One region of the Tsukamurella tyrosinosolvens genome, then DNA from elsewhere that is predicted to be linked to it. Evidence: predicted binding sites of a transcription regulator. Region 1 holds the regulator's gene; each other region holds the start of a gene.

Region 1 (7,066 bases):
GTCGAGTACGCGAAGCAGCGCAAGCAGTTCGGCGTACCGATCGGCTCCTTCCAGGCGCTGCAGCACCGCATGGTGGACATGTCGCTCGAGCTCGAACAGTCAGTGGCGGCGAGCTACCTCGCGGTGCTCAATCTCGACGCGGAACCGTACGTCCGGCGTCGTGCGGTCTCGGCCGCGAAGATCACCATCGCGCGGGCGGCCCGGTTCGTCGGGCAGAACGCGGTCCAGCTGCACGGTGGCATGGGCATGACGGAGGAGTTGGCGATCGGCCACTGCTTCAAGCGGCTCACTGCGATCGAGACCGAGTTCGGTTCCGCCACCGATCACCTGCACCGGTACGCGGAGGTGACCGCGGACTAGGCGCGTTCCGCCTGGTCGTCGCGGGTCAGTGACGCGGCGGCACGGCGGACGGCCGCGCGGACGGGCTCGGGGACGCGCGCTCCGACGCTGACCGCGAGTGCGATGGGTGGCATGGCGGGCATCGTGTCCACGGCGACGAGGCCGTCGGTCGCGTCGATCGCGGGGAGCAGCGTGACGCCGAGCCCGCTGCGGGCCGCGGAGTACAGGCCCGCGAGGTTCGCCGCCTCGGCCGCGACCACGTAGTCGATCCCGTTGCGCGCGAGCGCGTCCGCGGCGGGAGCGCGCAGGACGCAGGGGTCGTCGAAGAGGAGGACCGGAACGGCGTCGTCCGGGCGCCGCCACTCCCGAGTTGCATACCAGTGCAACGCAATGGGGCCGACCGCGTCCGGGTGGTCGAGCGGGGCGAGGAAGACTGCGACGTCGGCGAGCCCGCGCTCCACGGCCCCGGCGATCTGCGCGCTGCGGTCGAACCGGAACTGGGCCGACCAGCCGCCCGGGAGCGTCCCGAAGCCCCGGCTGAGCTCGGGGATGAGGCGGTCGGCGCCGTGCTCGGTGGCGGCCACGGAGAGCGTGCGGGTGGTGGGGGAGGCGAGGGCGTGCACCGCGGTGTCGTGGGCGTCGAGGATGGTCTGCGCGTGCCCGAGGAGGCGGTTGCCGTGGTCGGTGAACCGGATTCCGCGGCCCGCCTTCTCGACGATCGTGCCGCCCGTGGACTTCTCGAGCCGGCGCAGGTGCGCGCTGACGGTCGACTGGGTGAGGTGGAGCGCTTCGGCGGCGCGGTGGACGCCGCCGCAGCGCGCGATCGCGACCACGCTACGGAGCGGGACGATGTCCAGGATCGGCTCGGCCATGAATGAACGATACGCACGATCGATCGTGATCGTCAATCATTGTTGGACGTGACGTACCTGTGCGTTCGACGATCGAGTCATGAGAATTCCGCCGATGCTCGCGCTCTCCGTCGTGGTGCTGTACGCCTTCGGGTATCCGCTCGGCGCCCTCGGGATCGCGGCGATGAGCCCGTTCCTGCTGCTGTTCCTGCGGTTCGCCGTCTCCGGCGTGCTCATGCTCGGCGTCGTCCGGGCGACCGGCCGGCGACTGCCCCGCGGGGCGGATCTGGGCCACGCGATCGTGGTCGGGATCCTGACGCAGGCGACGCAGTTCCTCGGGTGCTACCTGGGCCTGCAGGCCGGCGTGCCGGCGGGCGTCGCCGCGCTCATCATCGGCGTGAATCCGGCGGTGACCACGGTGGTCGCGCGGATCGCACTCCGTGAGGCCCTCACACCGCGGCGGGCGCTCGCCGCCGTGCTGGGGCTGGCGGCGGTGGTGACCGCGTGCTGGTCGACGGTGCCGGCGCTGGCCCACGCCGGTGCGGGCATCGGCTTCACGCTCCTGGGGCTCACGGGCATCGCCCTGGGTGGGGTGTACCAACAGCGGTTCTGCCGCGAGGTGGACCCCCTTGCGGGGAACGCGGTGGGGATGACCGTCGCGGCGGTGCCGGCGGGCGTCCTGGTCGCGCTGTTCGGAGCGACGGTCTCCGATCCCGTGCGCGGCGCCATCGTGCTCGTGCTCATGGTGCTGCTCAGCTCGATGACGGCGACCACGCTGTACCTGCGGGTGATCGGGATCGCGGGGGCGAGCGGGGCCGCGATGCTGTTCGCGGTGATCCCCTCGGTGTCCGCCCTGTTCGCCTTCCTCATGCTGGGCGAACCGGTGCACCCGGGAGTGATCGCCGGCCTGGCCCTCGGCGGCGCGGCGTGCGCGATCGCCTCCCGTGGCGGACGACGAGCGCCGGCCCCCGACCCTGCGGTCGACGAGCCGGCGCGGCGTGAGGCGGGTGCGGTCAGATCCGACGCATGACGGTGACCACCTTGCCGAGGATCACCGCGTCGTTGCCGTGGATGGGATCGAAGGCCGGGTTGTGCGGCATCAGCCAGACGTCACGGCCGGTCCGGCGGAAGGTCTTCACCGTGGCCTCGCCGTCGAGCATCGCCGCCACGATGTCGCCGTTCTCGGCGACGGACTGCTGCCGCACGACGACCCAGTCCCCGTCGCAGATGGCGGCGTCGGTCATCGACTCGCCCACCACCTTGAGCAGGAACAACGAGCCCTCGCCCACGAGCTCGCGGGGGAGCGGGAAGATCTCCTCCACCGCCTCCTCCGCGAGGATGGGGCCGCCCGCGGCGATGCGCCCGAGGACCGGCACGAAGGCGGGCTCGGGCATCCGATCCTCGTCCTCCATGACCTTCTGGATCACCTGAGCGGTGCGCTCCTCGGCGCCCTGGACGTTCACCGCACGGGGGCGGTTCGGGTCGCGGTGGAGGAAGCCCAGGCGCTCCAGCGTGCGCAGCTGATGTGCGACCGACGATGTGGAGGTCAGGCCCACCTCGTCACCGATCTCGCGGATGCTCGGCGGATATCCGCGGTCGCGGACCGACCGGCGGATGACCTCCAGGACCTGCTTCTGACGCCGGGTCAGGTGATCCTCGGAGACGTTGCCCTGTGCGTCGCGGAAGCGCTTGTCCCGGTGCTGGACCTGTCGTTCATCTGTCATGTGTCGCTCCTCACGCCCGTTCGGTTCCGACTCCACTGTAATGCAGCTCGAACGCCCTGACAAACATCTGTTCGAGAAATTTCCCCGCGTGTCTTCCGCTCGACCGAGGGGTGTGGTAGAAATCGAACAGAAGTTCTCTCGAACACTTGCACGCACTTCGGTGTGACTGGTGGGGCTGGATGGAAAAACTTGTCAGTCCCCTCCGATAGACCTGTAGGTGAGCGAGAAGGACCCGCTACGACATCAGGAGAGACCATGACCGCGATCATCGATCGAGACGTCATCACCGCAGCGCAGGAGGCCGGCGCCGAGGAGCAGGCGCTGGTGCGCCACGGCTCCGCCGCGGCCGACCGGCGCGGTGCCACCCGGGCGCGCGGGGTCTCGCCGCGTCTCGCCCGCAGCCGCTCCCGGGAGTCGGCTCCGGAATCGATCACCCCGTCGAACGGCCTCGACGAGGGCCTGATTCGAACGGAGCCCACGGAGGTCCGGGTGACCGGCGCGCGCGGGTCCGCCCGGCGCACCGTCGAACGCCCGGGCGTGCGTTCCGCGGCGCGGCGCGCACCCCGCGGCTACTCGCGCACCGACGGTTGCGCCCGCCGCACCCCCGGCCCCTCGCTCGCGGCGTGCGTGCTGTTCGCGGTCGGCGTCTTCGCCGGCCTGCTGGTGCTCTTCGGCGGCGCCGCGCCCGCCGAGCCGGCGCCGACCGCGGCGCAGCCGGCCCTGACGTCGATCGTCACGGTGCGCAGCGGGCAGAGCCTGGAACAGATCGCCCGCGAGATCGCGCCCGATCGCGCTCAGGCCGCCGTCGTCGCGGAGATCGCGGAGATCAACGGCTTGCAGGACGGTCGCGTGCGCGCCGGCCAGACCCTCATCACGCCGCGGTACTGACCGCCACCCACGAGCGAAGGAGACGCAGATGACCACCCGTATGGCGATAGTGGATTCCCGGCAGGGCGGGCGCTCGGCCCACCTCGACAACGTGGTGCCGTTCCCGCGCCGAGTATTCTCGAAGACGAGATCGCGGAGCACGACGGTGGCAGGGGCCACCGTGCTGCAGTTGCCCCGCCGGACGTCCGAGCGCAGCCGCGTGGGAGGTGGACCGATGTATTGCCCGTTCTGCAAGAACGAGGACACCCGTGTGGTCGATTCGCGTGTCTTCGACGACGGGCAGGGCATCCGCCGGCGTCGCTCCTGCAACGAGTGCGGCCGCCGCTTCACCACCGTGGAGAGCGCGGTCATGGCCGTCGTCAAGCGCAACGGCGTCACCGAGCCCTTCAGCCGCGAGAAGGTCGTCAAGGGCGTGCGTCGTGCGTGCCAGGGGCGCGACGTGGCCGAGGACGACCTGCACAAGCTCGCCCAGCAGGTCGAGGAGACGATCCGCGCCATGGGCGTCGCCGAGGTGCCGGCGAACGAGGTCGGCCTCGCCATCCTGGGACCGCTCCGCGACCTCGACGAAGTGGCCTACCTGCGGTTCGCCTCCGTCTACCAGGGGTTCTCGTCCATCGAGGATTTCGAGGCCGCGATCCGCGACCTCCGCACCCGCGCCGCCGCAGCGGATCCGACCGACGCGGCGTAGCCGTCCGTTCGCGCGCGGGGCTCAGCTCAGGGCCGCGATGGCGGCGAGCACTTTCTTCTCGGACACCGATCCTGCGGTGCCGAGCGACTGGGCGAACAGGCTCACCCGGAGCTCCTCGATGAGCCAGTGCACCTGGTCCAGCGCGGCGTCCCGGCGGTGTTCCGGCAGGGCGTCCAACTTCGCCGTGAGCGCGCCGTACACGCGGTCGAGCGTCGCCATGCCGCGGTCGTCACGGTCGATCGACGCGGGCAGCGCGGCCCAGCGTGCGGCGGCGCCTGCGGTGTACCGCGGGAGGTGCTGCAGGTGCGTGTCCGGGGTCGCCGCGACGAACCCGGGGAACAGGAGCGCATCGAGCTGTTCGGCGATGTCCTCCGCCGCGTCACGCAGTGCCGGCGGAGCGGAGGCGATCGCACCCCGGACCTCGGTGGCCGTCGCCACGGCCGCCGCGACGTCCGCGAAGTTCTGCTGGACCGCCTCGCCCAGGCCCGCTCGCACCGTGGCCGTCAGGGCCGCGAACTCGTCCGGCGTCCACGCGAGGCCCGCGCGGGCACGAAGGTCCGTGATGGCGCGTCGGCGACAGTCGGCCACGAGATCCATGGGCGTGGCGTACGGGCTCTGCGACAGCGCGAGGCGCTCCCGCTGCCCGACGGACTGCAGCACCGACTTGTGCGCCGCGGGCAGGGCGTTCGCGAGGAGCACATCGAGTCCGGCACCCATCAGCGCGGCCTGCTCCGGCTCCGCGGCGACCACCTTCACGCCCGCGGCGTCACCGACGGGATACAGCGTGCCGAAACCGACCACGCGGCTGCCGCGCACCTCGGTGTCGATGGTCCGCGGCACGTCGCCGAGCGTGTCGGCGGTCCACTGCTTCGCCGGCGCCCGCTCGTACGCCCCGGCGCGGCTCGACAGGTCCTGTTGCACCGCAGCGCCGAGTTCCCGCTTGAGGGCGTCGAGGTCCTTGCCCGAGCCGAGCACGCGGCCGTCGTCGCCGATCACCGTGAACGTCACCCGCAGGTGATCGGGGATCGCGCCGGCGGAGAAGTCGCCGGCGCGGATCACCGTGCCGGACAACTGCGTCAGCTCACGGGCGAGGCCCTCGGTCAGGGGCTCCGCGCGGGGCGTGAGGCGCGCCAGCGCCGCCGCGGCGAAGTCGGGCGCGGGCACGACTTCGCGGCGCAACTGCTTCGGCAACGACTTGATCAGCGCCACGGCGAGGTCCTCGCGCATCGCGGGAACGAGCCATTCGAATCCGTCGGCGCGGACCGTCGCCAGGTCCTTGACGGGTATGCGGGCCGTGACGCCGTCGTCGGCGGCGCCGGGCTCGAACCGGTACTTGAGCGGTACCTCGATGCGTCCCTGCAGCCACGACGTCGGGTACGCCTCCGCGGTGACGTCGGCGGCACCGTCGGCGAGGAGGTCGTCGGCGGTGAAGTCGAGCCGGCCGGGATCGGTCCGCGAGGCCTTCTTCCACCAGGAGTCGAAGTGCCGCGCTGAGACGATGCCCTCGGGCACGCGCCGGTCGTAGAAGTCGAAGAGCCCGTCCTCGTCCACGACGATGTCGCGGCGACGCGCCTTGTCCTCCAGGTACTCCGCATCGTCGAGCAGCGCCCGGTTGCGCGCGAAGAACGGGTGCCGCGTGCGCCACTCGCCCTGGACGAGCGCGTGTCGCAGGAACAGCTCCCGCGCGGCGACGGGGTCGATCCGGCCGAAGTTCACGGTGCGGTCGGCGACCAGCGGCACGCCGAACAGCGTGACGCGCTCCTTGGCCAGCACGGCCTCCCGCTTGGTGGACCAGTGCGGCTCGGAGTAGTGGTGCTTCGCGAGCGGCCCCGCGAGCTTCTCGGCCCACTCCGGCTCGATCTTCGCGACCGTCCGCGCGAACAGCCGCGAGGTCTCCACGAGCTCGCCCGCCATGACGAACCGCGGGGGCTTCTTGGACAGCGCTGAACCGGGGAAGACGAGGAACTTCGTGTTGCGCGCGCCCAGGAACTCCCTGCCGTCGGGCTCGCGCAGCCCGATCTGGGAGAGCAGCCCGGCCAGCATCGCCTGGTGGATCAGGTCGGGCGACGGTGCCGGTTCCCGTCCCAGCGAGTCCAACTTCCAGCCGAGGTCCCGGCAGATCTGCCGGAGCTGGCCCTGCAGGTCCTGCCACTCGCGGATCCGCACGTAATGCAGGAACTCCCGCTGGCACTCCCGCCGGAAGGCGCTGGAGCTCAGCTCGGCCCGCCGGTCGCCCAGGTGGCGCCAGAGGTTGAGGTAGGAGAGGAAGTCGGAGGTCGGGTCCGCGAAGCGGGCGTGCTGCGCGTCCGCGGCCTGACGGTGCTCGGCCGGCCGCTCGCGGACGTCCTGGATGGACAGCCCAGCGACGATGACGAGCACCTCGGGGAGCACTCCGAACTCGCGGGCCGCGACCAGCATGCGCGCCATGCGCGGGTCGACGGGCAGGTCGGCGAGCTGGCGGCCGACGGCGGACAGGCGCTTGCGCCCCTCGTGCGCATCCTCGAGTGCTCCCAGCTCCTCGAGCAGCGCCGTGCCGTCGCGGACGGCCCGCTCGTCGGGCGGCTGCACGAACGGGA
Region 2 (7,066 bases), 970 kb from region 1:
TGCGCCGGATCGGGCACGTCATCGACCTGGCACGACCGAGCGGCGAGCCGATCACCGCCGTCCACCTGGGCGGCGGCGGTTTCACGCTCGCGCGGTACGTGGCCGCGACACGCCCGGGATCACGGCAGCAGGTCCTCGAGGCCGACCGCACCCTGATCGACGCGGTGCGGGCGGCCGCGCCGCTGCCGAAACGCGAGCAGATCAAGATCCGCTGCGCGGACGCCGCGCTCGCCGCGTCCGTACTGCCGCCGGGCATGCACAGCACCGTCGACGTGCTCGTCGTGGACGTCTTCGCGGGCGCACGGACCCCGGCAGGGCTGACCACGTCGGAGTTCTTCGCCTCGCTGGTGCCGCTGCTCGCGCCCGGCGCGGTCGTCGTGCTCAACATCGCCGACGGTGCGCCGCTCGCCTTCGCCCGGTCCGTGACCGCGACGGTGGCCGGGGTCTTCGGCGGCCCCGCCGAGAGCTCGGTGGCGATCGCCGCCGAGCCCGCGGTGTTGAAGGGCCGCCGATTCGGCAACCTGGTGCTGGTGACGGGCGCTGTGCCGGACGGCCTGGCCCGCCGACTGGCCGGCGATCCGTTCCCGGGAACGCTGCTGGAGGGCGCCGAGGTGACCCGGTTCGTGGGCGGCGCGAAGCCTTTCACCAGCGCGAACGCACAGGAGTCTCCTATGCCGCCGCGCGGCGTCTTCGGGTAGGTTGCTCTCGATGGGATCACATCGTTCTGGAACTGGTTCCCGCGGGATCGCGCGCTGGCTGATCGCCGCGGTCGTCGCAGTCGTCGTGGTGGCCGCGGTCGCCGGGGCGATGGTCTGGCTGTCGGGCCGCTCGGAGCAGGAGGGCCGCGACGCCGCCGCCTCGTGCGTACGCGGCGACCTCGCGGTGCAAGTGGCGGCAGCGCCCGCCCTCGTCGGCCCGCTGCGCCGGGTCGCGGAGAGCTTCAACGCGAGCGGCACCGTGTCGGCGGACTACTGCGCGAAGATCGAGGTGACGGGGATCGACTCCCCCGTCGCCCTGGAGGCCCTGTCCGGCACGTGGGACCCGAAGCTGGGCCCGGCGCCGTCCCTGTGGATTCCCGAGAGCACGGTGTGGACGGCCCGCCTCGCCGCGGCCAAGCCCGCTGAGCTGTCCGGACAGCCGACGTCGATCGCGTCGTCGCCCGTGGTCCTGGCCGTGCGCGGGTCCGCGCAGAAGTCCTTCGACGAGGTGCGCTGGCTCGACCTGCCCGCCCGGCAGGAGCAGCTGCGGATCGCGCTCCCGACCGGTGCCGAGGCCGATGGCACGTACCTCGCGGCGCAGTCCGTCGCCGCCGCTGTCGGGCGCACGGCGGGCGCCGCCCTGTCCGACGAGGCCGCGAAGAGCCCCGTGGTCACCGGTTCGATCGCGCGCTGGGCGAAGGACGCCCCGAAGTCCACCACCGCGGGCGCCGCCCTCGACGCGCTGACGAAGCCGGGTGACGCGGTGCGCGCCGTGCCGGTCACCGAGCAGCAGCTCGCCGCGTTCGCGCGGGGCCGGGGTCCGGCCGCGCCGGTCGCGGTGTACCCGTCCGGCCCTACCGCCTCGGCGACCTACCCCGCGGCCGTGTTGGACCGCGAGGACACCACCGACGCCCACGATCGCGCCGCCGCCGACTTCGTCTCCTTCCTCACGCAGAGCGGCAACGCGAAGCCCCTGGCCGAGGCCGGCTTCCGGGTCGTCGGCGAACCCGCGCCCGCGAAGACGGAGTCCGTCGCCTTCGGCACCGTCGAGCCCCTGGCTCCCGCGTCGAACGCCGCCGTCATCTCTCTCGCAGACACTCTCAACCGCCGCTAGGCGGCGCGGTTCGCGCACCGCCGGCGCCTTTCCGGCCCGAACCGCGATCCCTCGCGGCTTCTTCTCGCTACGATCCGCGCACCGTACGAACGGTGCGGTGACGGCATCCAACAGCGAGGTGTGCACATGACGAACACGACTCCGGGGTGGTACGACGACGGATCGGGGTCCCAGCGCTGGTGGGACGGGCAGCGCTGGACGGATCAGACGCAGCAGCCACCGCAGCAGCGCGGCCTGAGCGGCATGGTGAATCGGATCGAGGCCGAGGCGACCGCCGGTGCCCGTCCGAGGCCGGCGGCGAACGGCATGAGCTACGTGGTGCTCCAGGTGATCCTCAAGGAGAAGCTGTGGGGCACGGGATCGGGCAATCTCACCGAGCTCGAGAAGGCCATCAATCAGCAGGCCGCGCTCGGGTATCGCCTGCACACGATCACCACGGCATCGTCGGGCAGCAAGGGGCTCGGCGGCGGCGACCGGATCCAGGCGACCATGGTCTTCGAGAAGCTCACCTGACGCGGCGCGGTTTGCTGGTCAGAAGGGTGGCGGGTCGTCGAACGACGGTGCCGGGCTCGACGGTCGGGGCTCGCCGATGGCGGCGGCGAGGTGCTCCTCGATCGTGCTGATGGGAGTGTTCGCGCGGGCGAGCTCCGCCTCCATCGCGGCGACGTTGCGCTGTCGCAGGCGCTCGCGGCGCGCGTGTTCGCGCTGGAGGCGCGTGCGACCTCCCGGCAGTGGGGCCTGCGTGCGGCGGTTCGATTCTTCGGCGCTATCGGGCAGGGTCCAGCGCACGCGCTTCAGGTCGGGGAACAGTGCAAGGACTGTGCCACTCGGATCGACGATGTAGCGACGCCCGTACGGCGAGGTCCACAGGATCCGGCCGTCGGGCAGGCGCGCGTCGATCCAACCACCCGCGGACTTGAGCTGATGATGCGCCACGCACAGCGGCTGCAGCTGATCCGCCGAGGTAGCGCCACCCAGCTCCGGGTCGCGGTGGTCGTACTCGCGCCGATGGTCGACCTGCGCCCGCGTCGCGGGACGGGTGCAGTAGGGAAACACGCACCGCGGGAACACCAGCCGCAGGTACCGCCGCAGATCCGCCGACGGCCGATACCCGTGGCTCCCCCGCGCCGACACCACTGCACCGGAACCACCCGCATCGCGAGCGTCGACCTCGACGCCCACACCGATGTCCGGCGGCGCACCCTGTGAATCGGGGGCGTCATCGGGATCGTCATCGCGGCGCGGAGGGGGTGGTGACCCGTCCGGCGGCGGGCAGTCGGGCGGCAGATCGTCGGGCGGACATCCACCGAACCAGCCCCCGTCCCCCTCGCCCGGACCCGCATGACCTTCGAGCCGAACGACGACGTCCGCCCAGACGGCCGCGAAGTCCACTGTCCCGCGCGGGCCGTCGAATCCCGATGCGGGAACAGAGGTCCGCTCGCGCTCCATCGGTCCTGGTGGCAACTGTTCTGCGATCGCCGATTCACCGACCCGCTGGCCGAAGGGGCGAATCCTCGCGTCCTCGCGAGCAGCGAGCTCGCGCGCGTGGTCGCCGGTGATCGGACCGTGGCCGACCAGATACCCGAAGCCACCTCGCGCATCGCGTTCGACAGCGCCCGCGGGCACCGCTTCCGACTCAGTTGCAGTGTCGACATCAGGACCGGGCTCGGAAACAGGTCCGGAAGTCGGATCGTGCTCCGCCTCGGCACCAGTGACGAGCGCCGATCTCCTTTCGGAATCGCCTTCTGGCGCAGCCAGGTCGCGCTCGTTGATGACGACGTTGATCATCGTCACGAACCGGGTGATCACGCCGTCCGCGTCCGGTTCGCCGTGGAACCGCGCTTCGCGGTAGCGGCAGTCGGGCGTCTCGCATTGGCAGCCGAGGGTGCTGTATCCCCGGGTGAGCTGCACCCAGCCGTCGGCGCGGCGCTGCGCCGGCGTCCGTGGATCGGCGTCGCACACGGTGCCCGCGATGTGGTCGACCCGCGCCTCCACCTCGCGCACATCCTCTGCCGGCATGAGGGCGAACACCGCGGCCATGCCGTCCTGCTCGGGACGGAAGCTCACCCTCCGGTCCTCGATCGCCGCGCGGCGCCGCCGTTCGGCCGCCTCCGCATCGATCTGATCGACGATCAGGTCGGCAGCCTCCCGCAACGCGGGGAGTGAGAGTACTTCGTAGTCCATCGTCAGACGGTCGGCGAGAAGTTCGTCGAACCGGCGCACCTGCTCCCCGTCGAGCGCCCGGGACCGATGCAGCGCCGCCTCCCCCGCCTTGGGCGAGATCACGTTCTCCCCGATCAACGCGAACACCTTGGGCAACCGCTCCACGAGGCCGATCGCCGTCTCGATCGCGATCCGGGCGGCCGTCGACCCCAGCCGCAGCAGCGTCGAGACCTGCGCCTCCAACGCCACACCTGCCGCGGTGAGGCTCCGTCGGGCCTCCAGCGCCTCCGCGAAGTCGCCCGGCCTCGCCAGGTACTCCGCCTCGTCGTCGGCGTACATCACCCGATGCAGGGCGTACACGGCCGTCATCGTCCGGCAGTACGCGAGGCTCTCGCACCGACGTTGTTCGAACAACATCTCCGCGACCGCACGCTCCTGACCAACCGCACCGACGAGCCCTGAGGGAATCAATATCCCAGGTAAGTCCCTCAATCCGGCCGGCATTGTCATTCTTCGATTCTACGCCCGTTCGAACGCTCACGCCATACTTGTTCGAGCCTTACTCGAACGGATGTCCGGTCGGCAGTACCGCCGCTCAAGCTCGCCGCGCGCGCCGCCCCGGTGCCCGCCGCGGGCGGGCACCAAGCCGCACAGAGGTCTCCGAGCACGCCGGCACGCGAGCACGGTTTCGCCACATATGGGCCCCGTCGTCTGGAATCGGAGCGATCGAGACCTCGGCGGCACCCCCGATCTCGGATACGGTGAACGAGGAACACAGCCGCGGCTGTCGCGGTGAAGCAGAGGCGACGGCGGTCAGCGGACGAGTCCACCGGAAGGTTGCATCATGGCGCTTCTCGACAAGATCAAGGAACTGCTCGGCAAGAACCCCGACCAGGTCAACAAGGTGATCGACAAGGCGGGCACCGCGGCGAAGGGCAAGTTCGCCGGACACGAGGACAAGATCGACCAGGCCGTGAACAAGGTCAAGGACGTGACCGGCGGCGCCGGCACCACCCCACCGGCCGGCGGCCCCACCCCGCCCGCCGGCGGCGCAACCCCGCCCGCCGGTGGTGACTCCGCCCCCGGCACCCCGCCCCAGGGCTGACGCGGACCACCGCGACACCACCACCGACACGTGCCCACCTCGTGATCGAGGTGGGCACGTCCGTCTTCGACGACGGCGCCCGATCGTGATGCCGGATCCACCGTAGGGTGTTCGACATGTCCGCCACCGACGCGCCCGACCGCCGGCTGACCGCGTGGGCCGACGCCGCGATCGAGAAGCTGCGCAGCGAGTCCGGGAGCGCCCTCCTGCTGGTCGCGATCTCGCTGATCGCGCTCCTCTGGGCGAATTCGCCGTTCTCCGACGCCTACTTCCACCTGTGGGAGACGCCGATCAGCGTCGACATCGGCGACCTGCGGTTCGACATGAGCCTGCACCACTGGATCAACGACGGCCTGATGGTGATCTTCTTCTTCCTCATCGGGTTGGAGGTGCGGCAGGAGTTCGCGGTCGGGTCGCTGCGCGACCGCAGCAAGGCGATGGTGCCGCTCATCGCGGGCCTGGCCGGGGTGGTGCTGCCCGCGCTGATCTACCTGGCCGTCGCGGGCCGCGAAGCTCCCAGCGGGTGGGGCATCGTCGTGGGCACCGACACGGCATTCCTGCTCGGCATGCTCGCGATCCTGGGTCCGCGGATGTCGAACCAGCTCCGGGTGTTCCTGTTGACCCTCACGGTGGTCGACGACTTCCTCGCCGTCGCGATCATCGGCACCGTCTACACCGAGGACCTCGACTACGGCGCGCTGGCGATCGCTCTCCTCGGCCTGGTCATGCTGTGGCTGCTCGGACGGAGCGGGCAGTGGCGCAGCGGCCCGTACATCGTGCTGATCGTGGTCATCTGGGGCGCGACGATCACGTCGGGCGTGCACCCGTCGCTCGCCGGTATGGCCGCCGGCCTGCTGATTCCGTCGGCCGACCCGGACCGCGCGAACGTTGTGGAGGCCAAGCACCTGTTCCGCGATTACTGGCAGGCTCCCGCCGCGGGCGCGGCCCGGATCGTGACCAGCGGCGTGCGGCGGTCGATCTCGGTGAACGAGCGTATGCACGAGTCGCTGCGCGGCATGGTCTCGCTCGTGGTCGTGCCGATCTTCGCGCTCGCCAACGCCGGTATCGACCTGCGCGGTGACGGTCTCACTGATGCCCTGACCTCCCCGATCACCTGGGGCGTGGTCGCCGGCCTCGTGCTCGGGAAGTTCCTCGGCATCACGGCGGGCACCTGGCTCTCCGTGCGGCTCGGGCTCGGAAGACTGCCCGACGGGGTCGGACGCGGTAGCGTGCTCGGCGGTGCCGCCCTCTCCGGCATCGGTTTCACGATGGCGCTGCTCATCATCTCGCTGGCCCTCGACGACGAGCGGCAGGCGAAGGCCGCCACCGTCGGCGTGCTCATCGCGATGGTGCTCTCGCTCCTGCTGGGTTGGCTGGTGTTCCGGTTCGCGCGGGTCCGAATGGGCGAGACCAGCGCCGACCTGCCGATGACCCTGACGCCGGCCGTGCACGGCGGCGACCACGCGATCGGGGAACCGGACGCCCCCTACACCGTGGTCGAGTACCTCGACTTCGAGTGCCCGTTCTGCGCCCGCGCCACCGGTATGGGCCGGGACCTGCAGGAGCATTTCGGCGACGACATCCGCTACGTGGTGCGCCACCTGCCCCTCGAGGACGTGCATCCGCACGCGTTCCGCGCGGCGATCGCGGCCGAGGCGGCCGCTCAGCAGGGCGCTTTCTGGCACATGCACGACATGCTGTTCACGCACCAGGACCACCAGGAACCCGAGGACCTCCGACGGTACGCCGAGGAGATCGGCCTGGACCTGGCCCGGTACGACGCCGCCGTCGCCGACCCCGAACTCGCCGAGCTGATCCGGCGCCACGAGCGCAGCGCGCACGACAGCGGCGCCCGCGGCACTCCGACGTTCTTCCTCAACGGGATCCGGCACCGCGGCCCGCACGACGCCCGCACCCTGATCGCGGCCCTCGAATCGACGGAGCTGGCCTCCGCGTCCCGGCGGCGGTCCTGACCGCCGCCGGTCC
Region 3 (7,066 bases), 2.2 Mb from region 1:
AGTAGGCCGAAGAGCGCGCGCGACTCGTCGGCGGCTTTGAGGGCGACGCGCGTGTTCTCGGCGTTCTCCCGCTCCTGGGCCGGCGCGGGCGGAGTCGTCCCCGCGGCGATGAGGAAGGTGGCGCCGCCCGCGACGAGCGCGATCAGCACGGCGAGCAGCGCGGTGCCCGTGAGGGCCCACGCCGAACGGGCCGCCGCGCGGAGCGGGCGGGTCAGCTTCATGGTCATGCCTCAACCTTAACGTGAAGTCGAGACTTTGGTGAAAAGATAACCGCTGGAAGGAATGTGGATTTGCAATACCAACAGGTGGTGTGCGGGCTATGCGCCCGGCCGGTTGACCGTCCCCATCATCAGGGGCATCCCTGTCGCCGTGTCGACCACCGAGTACGCGAAGGCCCGATCCACCACGAAGGGCGCGGGGCCCGGCGCGGGCTCCGGGGTCGGCGCCGCGGTCGCGGTGTCGGTGGCGGTGCCCTTCTCTCCGACGGTGAGCACGGCCGCCGCGCGGGCGTCGGCCAGCGACGGCGATCCCGGGGCCACGCCGTCGAGGCCGGGGCCCGCGAACAGCGCCGTCAGGCCCGCGTCCCGGAGCGGATCGGCGAGCCCGGTCCAGGTGCTGGTGCGCCACTTCGGCAGGCTCACCTCGTGCGGCGTCGACGGTGCCCCCGCCAGCGCGATCCGCGCCGCGGTGAACCGGCCCTCGCTCGCCGCGTCGGCGAGCGGCGTCCCGGGGGTGGGTAGCACGATCTGCAGTGCGAGCGTGGTGCCGTAGTCGAGCTGCAACGCCGTGAAGCCCTCGCCCGCGGCCACCCGCGCGGGCACCGTGCCGCGCATGGTGAGCGGGTCGAGAACGGCGCCGTCGGCGGCGGTGAACGGCGCGGGCCGCGTCCGGGCGGCGTCGAACGGGAAGCGCCACGCGGCCGCGAGGTACGCGGTCGTCGCGGCGGCGAGGCGCGTGTCGGCGTCGGTGCGCAGCGGCGCCGCGGTGAGGCTGCTGCCGGTGTTCACGGCCACCCACTCGCCCAGCGGCTCGCCCACGCCGAGGCCGAAGTCCACCGGGTAGACGCCGGTGTCGTAACTCGCGGCGAGCGCGTCCAGGTACGGGGACCGGACGCGCCGGTCCTCGGGCTGCTTGGCCGTCAGGAGCGCGACCTGCGACTGGAACAGCGGCGACGCGGGCGGTGTGCCCGTGGGGACGGTGCCCGGATCGCCCGCCCACTGCGCGGCCTGGCCGGTGAGAGCCGCCATCGCCCGCGGGAGGTTCTTCGCGGCGCCGAGCCCGGCACCGTCGAGCTGCGCGGCGGTCTCGCCCTGCGCCCCGGCTCGGAGCATGCCCAGCAGGCTCAGGACCGACCAGGGGGAGACGGCGGTGCTCGCCGCGCGCGGGTCGCCCGCCGCGAGCCGCGCGCCGACGCGGGTGGCGGTGGAGACCAGCGCGGTCACGTCGTCGCGGGTCTCGTCGATCCCCACCTGCTCGAAGGCGGTCTTGGACCGCTCGAGCGACAGGGTCTCGGGCGCCGACGGTGCGCCGCCGCACGCCGCGAGGGTCCCCGCGACGAACAGCGCCACCGCGGCGCGCCGGATCTGCATGAGGGCCATCGTACGGCCCGTGCTCAGGCGCCCGCGCGCTCCAGCAGGGCGCGGCCGTTGTGCCACAGCACCTTGCGCATCCATTCGTCGCCGAGGCCGAGCCGCGCCAGCCCGAAGAGCTGGTGCGCGTACTCGTACGGGATGTTGGGGAAGTCGCTGCCCAACACCACCTTGTCGGCGAGCGCGCCGAGCCGCTCGACGTATCCGGGCGGCATCGGGGCGGTCCGCTCGGTGAAGTCGGTCGCGGCCATGGTGGTGTCGAGGTACACGTGGGGGAAGCGCTCGGCGAGGTCGGCGAACCGGTCGTACTCCGGCATGCCGAGGTGCGCGATGACGAGTGTCAGCTCGGGGTGCCGGCGCAGCACCTCGCCGACGCGGTCGGGGCCGGTGTACGGGCCCTCGACGGGGCCGGAGCCGGCGTGGATCACCACCGGGATCCTCGCCGCGGCCAGCACCTCCCAGGCGGGATCCAGCAGCGGGTCGTCGGGCGCGAAGACGCCCACCTGGACGTGCATCTTGAACAACCGCGCACCGTCGGCGACGGCCTGCGCGACGTACTCGCCCACGCCGGGCTCGGGGTAGAGCGTGGCGCAGTGGATGCCGTCGGGCACGCGGCGCGCGAACTCGGCGCACCACTCGTTGAGCCACACCGCCATCCCGGGCTTGTGCGGGTAGGTGAGCGCGGGGATCGCCGTCACGCCCATGCCGCGGATCAGCTCCAGCCGGGTGTCCTCGTCGAACCGGTACCGGATGGGCCACTCGCGGCCGTACTCGGCGCTCGCGCGGTCGAAGAAGTCCCACACCTTGACCAGCATCGGCTCGGGCAGGAAGTGCACGTGGATGTCGGCGAGGCCGGGGATGCCGAGGGACTCCAGGTAGACGGGGATCTCCGCGTCGGAGGTCGGTCCCGGCGTGGTGCTCGGACTGCTCATACCGGTCAATGTACCCACGTCGGTGAGGCGCCGTTCACCGAAATGCGGAGCCGGTAAACTCGGGTCCCGACGTGATGTTCGGGGGTGTGGCGATGGTGGACACGGGGAACACCCGGTGGCTGTCCGACGAGGAGATGGCGGCCTGGCTGCCCCTCATCCACGTCGCGATGCGGCTGCCCTCGAAGCTGGACACGCAGCTGCGCGCCGACGCGGGCATCACCCACTACGAGTTCATGGTGCTCGCGCAGCTCTCGCAGGCGCCCGACCGCACGCTCGGCCTGTCGGCACTCGCCGAGGCCGCCAACTCGTCGCCCTCGCGCCTGTCGCACGTGCTGCGCAAGCTCGGCGAGCGCGGCTGGCTGGTGCGGCGCGCGGAGGGGCGCTCGGCCTACGCCGAGCTCACCGACGAGGGCTTCGCCGCGCTCGACGGTGCCGCCCGCGGGCACGTCGCGGAGGTTCGCCGCCTGGTCTTCGACCACCTCACGGCGCGCGACGTCACCGCGCTGCGCGCCGCTCTCTCCAAGGTCACCCCGGGTCTCGCCGACGAGGCCTGAGCCCGTCAGGCCGCGGCGGCCACAGTGTTCGCGGCATCGCCCGCTGCCCGGGTGAGTTCCGGCAGCGCGCTGCCGGATTCCGTCCACGCTGCCGGTTCGTGGCAGCGCTCGCGGGTGTCGGCAGCGTCCGGCGCATGTGAAGCGTTCGAGTGTCGAACATTCATCGAACATATAAGCGTAGAATGCTGGGTGTGGGATGGAGCAACGGGCCGAGCTGGTCGGAGATGGAGCGGGTGCTCTCCGGGCGGGCCCCGGTGCGCCGGGCGGAGGAGCCGCCGGGCGACGGTGGCGATTCGCCGGCGTGGTCCCGCAAGCGCGAGCCCTACGTGCCGTCCGGCGGCGGTCCCGGGGTCTCCCGCGTGCCCTATGCGGAGCTGCACGCGCACACCGCGTTCAGCTTCCTCGACGGCGCCGCGCTGCCGGAGGAGATGGTCGAGCAGGCCCACGCGCTCGGCCTGAAGGCCCTCGCGGTCACCGACCACAACGGCTTCTACGGGGTGGTCCGGTTCGCCGAGGCCGCGCTGGAGCTGGGCGTTCCCACGGTCTTCGGGGCGGAGCTGTCCCTGGAGCACGACGCGATGCGCACCGGCGCCGAGGACCCGTCGGGCGATCACCTGCTCGTGCTCGCCCGCGGCCAGGAGGGGTACCGCCGCCTCTCGCGCGCGATGGCCGAGGCGCACATGGAGGCGGGGGAGAAGGGGCTGCTGCGTTTCCACCCGGACCGCCTCGCCGAATGGTCCGGCGGACACTGGCACATCCTCACCGGCTGCCGCAAGGGCGCGGTCCGGCGCGGCCTCGCCGCCGGTGGGCCCGACGGTGCCGCCGCCGCCCTCGCGCAGCTCGTCGACCGCTTCGGGGAGGGGCGGGTGAGCATGGAGCTCACCGTCCACGGCGTCCCCGAGGACGACGAGCGCAACCATCTCCTCGCCGGCGTGGCCGCGCGGATGGGGGTGGGCACCGTCGCCACCACGGGGGCGCACTTCGCCCGGCCCGGCCAGCGGCACCTGGCGTCCACGCTCGCGGCGATCCGCGCCCGCCGCAGCCTCGACGAACTCGACGGCTGGCTCCCCGCCGCGGGCGGCGCGCACCTGCGCTCGGGCGACGAGATGGCGCTGCTGCTACCCGAACATCCCGGCGCCATCGCGGCCGCCGCCGAGCTCGGCGCCGAGTGCGCCTTCAGCCTCAAGCTGATCGCGCCGAACCTGCCGCCCTTCGACGTCCCGTCGGGCCACACGGAGGCCACCTGGCTGCGCGAGCTGACCCGGCGCGGGGCGCTGGAGCGGTACGGCCCGCCGGAGCGGAACCCGCAGGCGTACCGGCAGATCGAGCACGAGCTGAACGTGATCGAGACGCTCACCTTCCCGGGCTACTTCCTCATCGTGCACAGCATCGTCACCTTCTGCCGCGAGAACGACATCCTGTGCCAGGGCCGCGGCAGCGCCGCCAACTCGGCCGTCTGCTTCGCGCTGGGCATCACGGCGGTGGACCCGGTGCGCAACCAGCTGCTCTTCGAGCGCTTCCTCGCCCCCGAGCGCGACGGCCCGCCCGACATCGACGTCGACATCGAGTCGGATCGCCGGGAGGAGGCGATCCAGTTCGTCTACCGGAAGTACGGCCGCGAGTACGCCGCGCAGGTCGCCAACGTCATCACCTACCGCGGCCGGTCCGCGGTCCGTGACACGGCGCGGGCGCTCGGCTACTCGCAGGGGCAGCAGGACGCCTGGAGCAAACAGGTCTCCAGCTGGGGGTGGCGGAACGATCCGGTGCCCGAGGGGATCCCGGGCCGGGTGGTCGAGCTGGCGACGCAGATCGCGGACCTGCCGCGGCATCTGGGGATCCACTCGGGCGGCATGGTGATCTGCGACCGTCCGATCGCCGACGTCTGCCCCACCGAGTGGGCCCGCATGGAGGACCGCAGCGTGCTGCAGTGGGACAAGGACGACTGCGCGGCCGCGGGCCTGGTGAAGTTCGATCTGCTGGGCCTCGGGATGCTCAGCGCGCTGCACTACGCGAAGGACCTCCTCGCCGAGCACAAGGGCATCGACGTGGACTTCGCGCAGCTCGACCTCGCCGACGCCAACGTCTACGAGATGCTCTGTCGCGCCGACTCCGTGGGCGTCTTCCAGGTGGAGTCGCGCGCGCAGATGGCCACGCTGCCGCGCCTGAAACCGCGGAACTTCTACGACCTGGTGGTGGAGGTCGCGCTCATCCGGCCCGGCCCCATCCAGGGCGGTTCGGTGCACCCGTACATCCGCCGCCGCAACGGGCTGGAGGAGCCGGCCGTCGAGCACCCGTCGATGTGGAAGGCCCTGCGGCGCACGCTGGGGGTGCCGCTCTTCCAGGAGCAGCTCATGCAACTCGCCACCGACGTCGCCGGCTTCTCCCCGGCGGAGGCCGACCAGCTGCGCCGCGCCATGGGCTCGAAGCGCTCCACGGAGAAGATGGAGCAGCTGCGGCAGCGCTTCTACGACGGTGCGCGGCACCGGCACGGCATCGAGGGGGAGGTGGCCGACCGGATCTTCGAGAAGCTCGCCGCCTTCGCCAACTTCGGCTTCCCCGAGAGTCATTCGCAGTCGTTCGCGTCGCTGGTCTTCTACTCCTCGTGGTTCAAGCTCTACCATCCGGCGGCCTTCTGCGCGGCGCTGTTGCGGGCCCAGCCGATGGGTTTCTACTCGCCGCAGTCCCTCGTCGCCGACGCGCGACGGCACGGCGTCACCGTGCACGGGCCGTGCGTGAACCGCAGCCTGCCGTGGGCGGATCTGGAGAACGCGGGTGCGGAGGTCCGGCTCGGCCTGGCCGCGATCCGCACCATCGGCGACGACCTCGCCGAGCGCATCGCCCACGAGCGGGACGCGCGCGGCGCCTACGCGGGCCTCACCGATCTCACGGCTCGGGTCGAGCTCACGGTCGCGCAGTCGGAGGCGCTCGCCACCTCCGGTGCGTTGGACTGCTTCGGCCGCGACCGCCGGCAGGCGCTGTGGGAGGCGGGTGCCGCCGCGCGGGAGCGTCCGGACCGGCTGCCGGGTACCGCCACCGCGGGCGCGCCGCCCGCCCTGCCCGGCATGAGCGAGACGGAGCTCGCGGCGGCGGACGTGTGGGCCACGTCGGTCACCGTCGGCAAGTACCCGACGGAGTTCCTGCGGCCCACCCTCGACCGTCTCGGTGTCGTCCCGGCCGACCGCCTCCTCTCGCTGCCCGACGGTGACCGCGTCCTGGTGGGCGGGGCCGTCACGCACCGGCAGCGGCCCGCCACCGCGGGCGGCGTCACCTTCATCAACCTCGAGGACGAGACCGGCATGGTGAACGTGGTGTGCAGCCAGGGGCTGTGGGCGCGGTATCGGCGGCTGGCGCAGTCGGCGCCCGCGCTGCTGATCCGGGGGAAGCTGCAGAACGCGGAGGGCGCCGTCACCGTCGTCGCCGATCGACTGCAGCGCATGGACCTGTCGGTGCCCTCGCGGTCCCGCGATTGGCAGTGAGGGTAGCCTTAGGCAAGTGATCGAGGAGGAGCCGGACCGGACCACCGAGCCGGAGCTGCGCGAGGTGCTCGCGGAGCTCCGCCGCCGCGAACCCGTCTTCCACGGCCCCTCCTGGCGCTCGCTCGCCGACTTCGACGACGCGGTCGCGCCCGACTTCTGGGAGGTCGGTGCCTCGGGCCGGCGGTACAGCCGCGAGCACGTCCGGGCGGTGACCGACCAGCGGATCGCCGCGCCGCCGGACGAATCGGACTGGGAGACCAGCGAGTTCCAGGTCCGTGCGATGGGCGCCTCCGTGTACCTGCTCACCTACACGCTGGCGCAGGGCGACCGCGTCACCCGTCGGCTCACCGTGTGGCGTCGCCGCGAGAACCGGTGGACCGTGATGTTCCACCAGGGCACCGTCGTCGCGGACTGACTCGTCGCTCACGCGTCATCGGGCCCAGGTGGATCGGGCGGGCGTCGTCGAAGCGGAGGTCGCGCACCCGGGACAGGTCGGACCAGAAGGCGCGCCCGCC

What was found. Region 1 encodes LexA, which represses DNA repair genes until DNA is damaged. Its sites were predicted from a motif close to CGAACANNTGTTCG; they were not measured.
Positions count from the first base shown of each region.
Region 2: the regulator LexA is predicted to act here: its motif matches at 4,540-4,553, upstream of BLW32_RS16540 (HNH endonuclease signature motif containing protein).
Region 3: the regulator LexA is predicted to act here: its motif matches at 3,240-3,253, upstream of BLW32_RS22315 (error-prone DNA polymerase).

Region 1 covers NZ_FNSA01000003.1:1,954,566-1,961,631, forward strand. Annotated here, with positions in the region: gene BLW32_RS10865 (acyl-CoA dehydrogenase family protein) at 1-360, shown strand, start outside; gene BLW32_RS10870 (LysR family transcriptional regulator) at 357-1,211, opposite strand; gene BLW32_RS10875 (DMT family transporter) at 1,291-2,220, shown strand; gene lexA (transcriptional repressor LexA) at 2,204-2,914, opposite strand; gene BLW32_RS26705 (LysM peptidoglycan-binding domain-containing protein) at 3,170-3,802, shown strand; gene nrdR (transcriptional regulator NrdR) at 4,017-4,490, shown strand; gene hrpA (ATP-dependent RNA helicase HrpA) at 4,512-7,066, opposite strand, start outside.
Region 2 covers NZ_FNSA01000003.1:2,928,681-2,935,746, forward strand. Annotated here, with positions in the region: gene BLW32_RS16525 (spermidine synthase) at 1-698, shown strand, start outside; gene BLW32_RS16530 (type 2 periplasmic-binding domain-containing protein) at 709-1,812, shown strand; gene BLW32_RS28190 (DUF2510 domain-containing protein) at 1,939-2,325, shown strand; gene BLW32_RS16540 (HNH endonuclease signature motif containing protein) at 2,344-4,479, opposite strand; gene BLW32_RS16545 (antitoxin) at 4,820-5,080, shown strand; gene nhaA (Na+/H+ antiporter NhaA) at 5,197-7,053, shown strand.
Region 3 covers NZ_FNSA01000003.1:4,106,061-4,113,126, reverse strand. Annotated here, with positions in the region: gene BLW32_RS22335 (hypothetical protein) at 1-227, opposite strand, end outside; gene BLW32_RS22330 (serpin family protein) at 318-1,589, opposite strand; gene BLW32_RS22325 (amidohydrolase family protein) at 1,613-2,521, opposite strand; gene BLW32_RS22320 (MarR family winged helix-turn-helix transcriptional regulator) at 2,614-3,075, shown strand; gene BLW32_RS22315 (error-prone DNA polymerase) at 3,267-6,551, shown strand; gene BLW32_RS22310 (nuclear transport factor 2 family protein) at 6,568-6,966, shown strand; gene BLW32_RS22305 (pyridoxamine 5'-phosphate oxidase family protein) at 6,896-7,066, opposite strand, start outside.